DNA from 3 places in the Ewingella sp. C233 genome. Region 1 is predicted to be linked to each of the others. Evidence: predicted binding sites of a transcription regulator. Region 1 holds the regulator's gene; each other region holds the start of a gene.
What was found. Region 1 encodes PurR, which represses purine synthesis genes. Its sites were predicted from a motif close to CANGCAAACGTTTGCNTG; they were not measured.
Positions count from the first base shown of each region.

Region 2: glyA (serine hydroxymethyltransferase) is a predicted target of PurR. The motif match lies at 1,003-1,020, and genes of this name have one in related genera.
Region 3: ACZRKO_RS14960 (NCS2 family permease) is a predicted target of PurR. The motif match lies at 1,114-1,131, and genes of this name have one in related genera.

Region 1 covers NZ_JBUZRI010000001.1:1,795,353-1,797,629, reverse strand. Annotated here, with positions in the region: gene punR (DNA-binding transcriptional activator PunR) at 1-876, shown strand, start outside; gene purR (HTH-type transcriptional repressor PurR) at 928-1,953, opposite strand; gene cydH (cytochrome bd-I oxidase subunit CydH) at 2,103-2,277, shown strand, end outside.
Region 2 covers NZ_JBUZRI010000001.1:2,536,723-2,538,999, reverse strand. Annotated here, with positions in the region: gene hmpA (NO-inducible flavohemoprotein) at 1-753, opposite strand, end outside; gene glyA (serine hydroxymethyltransferase) at 1,126-2,277, shown strand, end outside.
Region 3 covers NZ_JBUZRI010000002.1:550,888-553,164, forward strand. Annotated here, with positions in the region: gene ACZRKO_RS14960 (NCS2 family permease) at 1-990, opposite strand, end outside; gene ACZRKO_RS14965 (glutathione S-transferase family protein) at 1,580-2,248, opposite strand.

The DNA of each region.
Region 1 (2,277 bases):
GATGCCGTGGCGCGTACCGGCAGTTTCAGTGCGGCGGCACAAGAGCTGCATCGTGTTCCGTCTGCGGTAAGCTACACCGTTCGCCAACTGGAGCAATGGCTGGCAGTACCGCTGTTTGAAAGGCGTCATCGGGATGTAGAGTTGACCGCCGCCGGTCAGGTTTTTGTCGAAGAGGCTCGGTTGCTTATCAAAAAAATGATAGCGACACGGCGTCAGTGTCAGCAGGTGGCGAATGGCTGGCGTGGGCAACTCAATGTAGCGGTAGACCGCATTGTGAAACCGGAAAGGTCGCGGCGTCTGGTTACCGATTTCTACCGGGCATTCCCCGATACGGAACTGATCATCCATTCCGAGGTGTTCAACGGCGTGTGGGACGCGCTGGTGGATGGCCGTGCGGATGTCGCCATCGGCGCAACACGCGCTGTGCCCACCGGCGGGCGTTTTAGTTTCAGGGATATGGGGTTTATGGACTGGCACTGTGTGGTCAGCCCTGACCATCCGCTGGCGGCGCTCACTGTGCCATTAGTGGATGAACAGCTGCGTGCCTATCCGGCACTTTGTATCGAAGATACGTCGCGCAACTTACCTAAGCGTGATACCTGGACGCTAAACAATCAGCGACGTCTGGTTGTTCCCGACTGGACCTGCGCCATAGACTGCCTGTGTGAAGGACTGTGCGTGGGGATGATGCCCGTGCATCTGGTCGAAGACTGGATATCACATCAAAAATTGAGTGTGCTGACGCTGGCTGCCGCATTTCCCGAAAGCGCCTGCTGCCTGACCTGGGATCAGAGTAACCAGTCTCCGGCGCTGGCGTGGCTTCTGGATTATCTGGGCGATACCCCTACGCTGAATCAGGAGTGGTTACGCAACTAAAAACGCCTGCAAATGTGCAGGCGTTCGTGTTATGGCTTTCGGACTACGCTGTTAACGGCGATAGTCGCGGTAAGGACCATCGGCTACCGAGCGGCGTTCAACCAGTTTCGGGTGGACTTCAATGGTCTGTGACTCCTCACGTTTGCTGATAATGCGATCCAGCAGCATGGTGAATGCCATCTCACCCAGGCGCTCTTTGGGCTGGTGGATTGTCGTCAGTGCAGGGGAGAAGTAACGGGCGTTGCGTACGTTATCATAGCCGATCACCGAAATATCCTGCGGCACCCGCAGACCCATTTCATCAGCGGCACAAATAGCCCCCATCGCCATGACGTCACCGCCGCAGAAGACGGCCGTCGGGCGCTGTTTCTGCATCAAAATTTTATGCATCGCCTGATAGCCTGACTCGGGTTCAAAATCACCCTGAACGACCCATTCTTCGCGCAGCGGGATGTTGGCTTCCGTCATGGCTTTGAGGAAACCCTGGAAGCGGCCGCCACCGGTGTTACGAGCCAGTTGCCCCGGGATCACACCGATATCGCGATGACCGCGTTCAATCAGATAGCGCCCGGCCATATACCCACCTTCAAAGGCATTATCGATGATACTGTCGGTGAAGTTTTTACGTGCTTCGCCCCAATCCATCACCACCATCGGGATCGCTCGGTATTCTTCGAGCATGTCGAGCAATGCATCGGGATATTCCGCGCACATGACCAACAGACCATCGACGCGTTTTTGCGCCAGCATGGCCAGATAGGCCTGCTGTTTATCAAGATTATTATGCGAATTACACAAAATCAGTGTGTAGCCTTTGGCGAAACAGCTGTTTTCTACTGCCTCGATCACTTCGGCAAAATAGGGCGCTTCGCTGGATGTTGCCAGTAATCCGATAGATTTTGTATTGTTGACCTTGAGGCTACGGGCCACCGCGCTGGGAGAGTAGTGCAGCTCTTTTATCGCTGTCTGCACGGCGGCTTTAGTTTCTTCGGCGACGAAACGTGTTTTATTGATGACGTGCGACACGGTTGTGGTGGAAACGCCAGCCCGCTTTGCGACATCTTTTATCGTTGCCATGAAAAGAATGACTCCTGTCTGACGTGCTTTAGCACGTTAGCATTATGTTAATCGTTTGCCTGCGTGGATCTGACTGCTGGAAAAGAGATGAGCAGTGAAATCGTTGGTGGGTTTTTCAGAGCACAACAACTGTCTGAAAGAACATCGGAATGAATCGACCCGCACGCAGTGTGGTAACCGCGAATTTTCTCTTATATCTTGGTAAAGGGGAAGTAAAAAGTCTTCGTAACGCAGGGAATGATCACGGGATTTTAAAACAAAACTATGAGAAAATGCGTTGGCACACAAACTGTATGGCTTATAAAAAGGCCACATTTGATCCAG
Region 2 (2,277 bases), 740 kb from region 1:
ATCCCCGTGGGGTGCGGCAAGATGAACGATATCGCCCTGCTGCGCGCAGTTGTGCAGGAAATTCGATACCGCACCCTGATCTTCACGTTTCACCGCGATGCGGTAGGTTTGGCCGTTCGGTGCCTGCGTCAGAGAATACTGACGGATTTCCTGATTTTCCAGCAAAGCGTCGCGGATATAGACCGCCAAATACTGCCCCGGCTGGAAATCCGCCACCGGCAGGCCATCGACCGGCTCCAGCACGAAAGAGGTGATCAGGCTGCTTTGCGGCTGTTTTTCTTTGATGCGGAATTCACGGGTGCCCGTCCAACCACCGTGTTTTTCGGCACTTTCCTGATAGATATCGGCTTCACGGTGAATAAACACGTTCGCCAGTACGCCATACGCTTTGCCCCAGGCATCCAGCACTTCCTGACCCGGACTGAACATTTCATCCAGTGTGGCAATCAGGTGTCCGCCGACGATGTCGTACTGCTCTGGTTTGATGGTGAAACTGGTGTGTTTTTGCGCAATGCGTTCTACCGCAGGCAGTAGCGCCGCCAGGTTTTCAATATTGATCGCATAAGCACAGATGGCGTCAAACAGCGCCTGACGCTGATCGCCATTGCGCTGATTGCTCATATTGAAAATGTCTTTCAGCTCGGGGTTATGAGCAAACATACGGTCATAGAAATGCGCAGTGAGTTTCGGACCGGTAGCGGCGAGCAAAGGAATTGTGGATTTAACAGTCGCGATAGTTTGAGCATCAAGCATGGTGTTCTCCTTTTCCCTTCGCCCTTGAAGTTAATCAGCTGCCACTCCAATGTCTTTAGGGATATTGTTTAAACATGTATTTTTAATGCATCTTATAGAAAGTGAAGATTCCTGTAAATAGCCTTGTGAGTGTTAAGGTTTTGTTAAACGTGGGGCGGAGTCACAAAGCTGAAAAATATGCATCTCGTGCTGAAGAAATCTCCCTTGATTATGCAGAGTGTTTAGCAGATCAAAGCCTTGCTACCACTGGAGCCAATCGTTTGCCTAAAAACCTTTAACTGACCCTATCCGCAGGCGGCTTAAACATTTACACTGTGGCGCAGAACCCGGAAGGGGCATTTAATTTTTAGTTTGTTGAGTCAGGAGATGCAGATGTTAAAGCGTGAAATGAACATTGCCGATTATGATGCTGAGCTGTGGGCAGCAATGGAAAAGGAAGTCGTTCGCCAGGAAGAGCATATCGAGCTGATTGCGTCAGAAAACTACACCAGCCCGCGCGTGATGCAGGCTCAGGGTTCTCAACTGACCAACAAATATGCCGAAGGCTATCCGGGTAAACGCTACTACGGCGGCTGTGAGTATGTAGATATCGTCGAGCAGCTGGCTATTGATCGCGCGAAAGAGCTGTTTGGTGCAGACTTCGCTAACGTTCAGCCACACTCTGGCTCACAGGCCAACTTTGCGGTCTATACCGCACTGCTGCAACCGGGCGACACCATTTTGGGGATGAACCTCGGGCACGGTGGTCACCTGACGCACGGTTCACCGGTAAACTTGTCCGGTAAACTGTACAACGTGGTGCCTTACGGCATCGACGAAAGCGGTGACATTGATTACGAAGACGTGAAACGTCAGGCTGAACTGCATAAACCAAAAATGATCATCGGTGGCTTCTCTGCCTTCTCCGGTATCGTTGATTGGGCAAAAATGCGCGAAGTGGCTGACAGCGTTGGCGCTTACTTCTTCGTGGACATGGCACACGTTGCCGGTCTGATTGCCGCAGGTGTTTACCCTAACCCGGTTCCACACGCGCACATCGTGACCACCACCACCCATAAAACGCTGGCTGGCCCACGCGGTGGTTTGATTCTGGCGAAAGGCGGCAGCGAAGAGTTCTACAAAAAACTCAACTCTGCGGTATTCCCTGGTGGCCAGGGCGGCCCGCTGATGCACGTGATTGCCGGTAAAGCGGTAGCACTGAAAGAAGCGATGGAGCCTGAGTTCAAAACCTACCAGCAGCAAGTGGCTAAAAACGCCCAAGCGATGGTAGCAGTCGTGATGGAACGTGGCTACAAAGTGGTTTCTGGTGGTACACATAACCACCTGTTCCTGATGGACTTGGTTGACAAAAACCTGACCGGTAAAGAAGCCGATGCCGCACTTGGCCGTGCCAACATTACCGTCAACAAAAACAGCGTACCTAACGATCCGAAAAGTCCGTTTGTGACGTCAGGCGTGCGCATCGGCACTCCGGCTGTGACCCGTCGTGGTTTCAAAGAAGCGGAAGTTCGCGTACTGGCTGGC
Region 3 (2,277 bases), on a different contig from region 1:
TGCGGATTCGATATAAACGGCCGCAGGCGCTGCGCCTACCAGACCGGCAAACATGCTGCTGATGGAATCAGAGGTCAGCGCTTTCCCACCGCTGATGATCTGACCGTTTTTATCCAGCAAATTAGCCTGACCGGCGACGGCACGGATGGTGCCTGTGGCATCAAATACCGCCGTCATGACCAGCGCCAGCACGCTTGGCAGCACCGCCATTTTCAGCGCGCCCATGATATCGAGATTAAACAGCACCGAGTGTCCGTTGGCATCAGACAGCGACGGCATGGCAAACAGCCCCTGATATTTCACCGCCGGATCAAAAATCAGACCGATAATAGAAATGGCGATAATCACCAGCAGAATACCGCCGGGAACGCGCAGTTTTTCCAGACCGAAAATCACGGCCAGACCCAGCAACGTCATGATCACCGGGAAGGAGGTAAATGCGCCCAGCGTAACCGGCAAACCATCAAGAGGGTTTTTGATCACCAGACCGACACCGTTAGCAGCAATGAGCAGCAGGAACAGGCCGATACCAATGCCGGTGCCATGCGCAACGCCCATCGGTAAATTGCGCAATATCCATGAGCGGATACCGGTCACCGAGATGATGGTAAACAGCACCCCCATCAGGAATACCGCACCCAGCGCCACAGGCACGCTGATATGTTGGCCCAGCACCAGACTGAAAGCGGTAAAGGCCGTCAGGGAAATCGCACAGCCAATGGCCAGCGGCAAATTCGCCCACAGCCCCATTAACAATGAACCGAAGCCCGCCACCAGACAGGTTGCAACAAACACAGCACTCGGAGAGAAACCGGCTTTACCCAACATGGCCGGGACAACAATAACGGAGTAAACCATCGCCAGAAAAGTCGTCAGACCGGCAATGATCTCCTGACGGACATTGCTGCCGCGTGCGGAAATTTTGAAATAAGCATCAAGCGAACCGGTGGGCGCGATATTGCCGCCCGCTTGGCTGTGTTGACTAGACATGTGTAACCCTCTGAAGTGTCTTGCTGAAAAGCCTGCGTGGTCATTACGAAACCGTTTCGTCACGTTCGCTTCCCTACCCGGTGAAATGTATGTCGAAAACAGGAAAGATCGACGCGCAAAACCAAGGCAAACGTTTAACTCTCATCGCGTAAGGCGGAAATAAAAACCACGGGTACTGCAAAGCAAACGATTATCCGGCCATTAACCCCCTCTTTTCAACTCCCGTTCACGACAAATTCGTCTTATTTGGTCATTTAAAAAGCATATCGACAGAGAATTTGCGCAAACCCTCTATTTTTAGCGATCTGCAAGTTAGAAACAGTCGCCTCAAATCCGCTACGGCGAAAAAACAGCCATTTCGGGCAGGTAAAATGCCATCAGCAATTGCGGTGGAGTTATAAAGAAAACGCGCAGGGGTTAAACGGTTAAAATAAATCAGACGGGGTGATCTCCGGCACAGCATTAATAATAGAGCAATGCCGGAGAAGGGGTAATAGGTTTCACTTATGCTTTGCGATTTTTGAATACCCTGGAATAAACCCCAGATCCAATAAAATATATTTCCCTGTATCACCCTTGCGGCGGTGAATTACGTCCCAATGTGGTACGGACCTCCCTGTTCGAGGGCTTTCTGGTAAGCCGGGCGCGCTTGCACCGTCGATAACCAGGTTTGTACATGAGGATATTTTTCCAGCCCGCCGCGCGCGACCATCGCTTCTATCGGAAAACTCATCTGAATATCTGCCGCACTGAAATCACTGCCCGCAAACCAGCGGTTATCGGTCAGGTGCTTTTCGAGATAAGCACCGTGAGTGGCGAGTTGTTTATCCAGATAGTTTTGCTGAACGCCTTTACCAATTGCCCCCGCAATCGGGCGGATCAGCCAGGGCATCGGCGGCTTGCCGAGACGGCCAAAAATCAGTTTCATCACCAGAATCGGCATCAATGACCCTTCAGCATAGTGCATCCAGTAGCGAAATTGCTGTCGGGCAAAGTGATCAGTTGGCTTAAGGCTGCCTTGAGCATCATAGGTTTCCTGCAGGTACTCGATAATCGCGCCCGACTCGGCGAGGGTCAGATCGTTATCCACCAGAACCGGGGATTTCCCCAGCGGATGCACTTTCTTTAACGAGGCAGGTGCCAGCATCGTTTTTTCATCCCGTTGATATCGCTGTATTTGATAGGGGACTTCCAGCTCTTCCAGCATCCAGAGAATTCTCTGCGAACGTGAATTATTCAAATGGTGGACGATGATCATACATTCTGCTCCCAACTGATTAGCCTGAT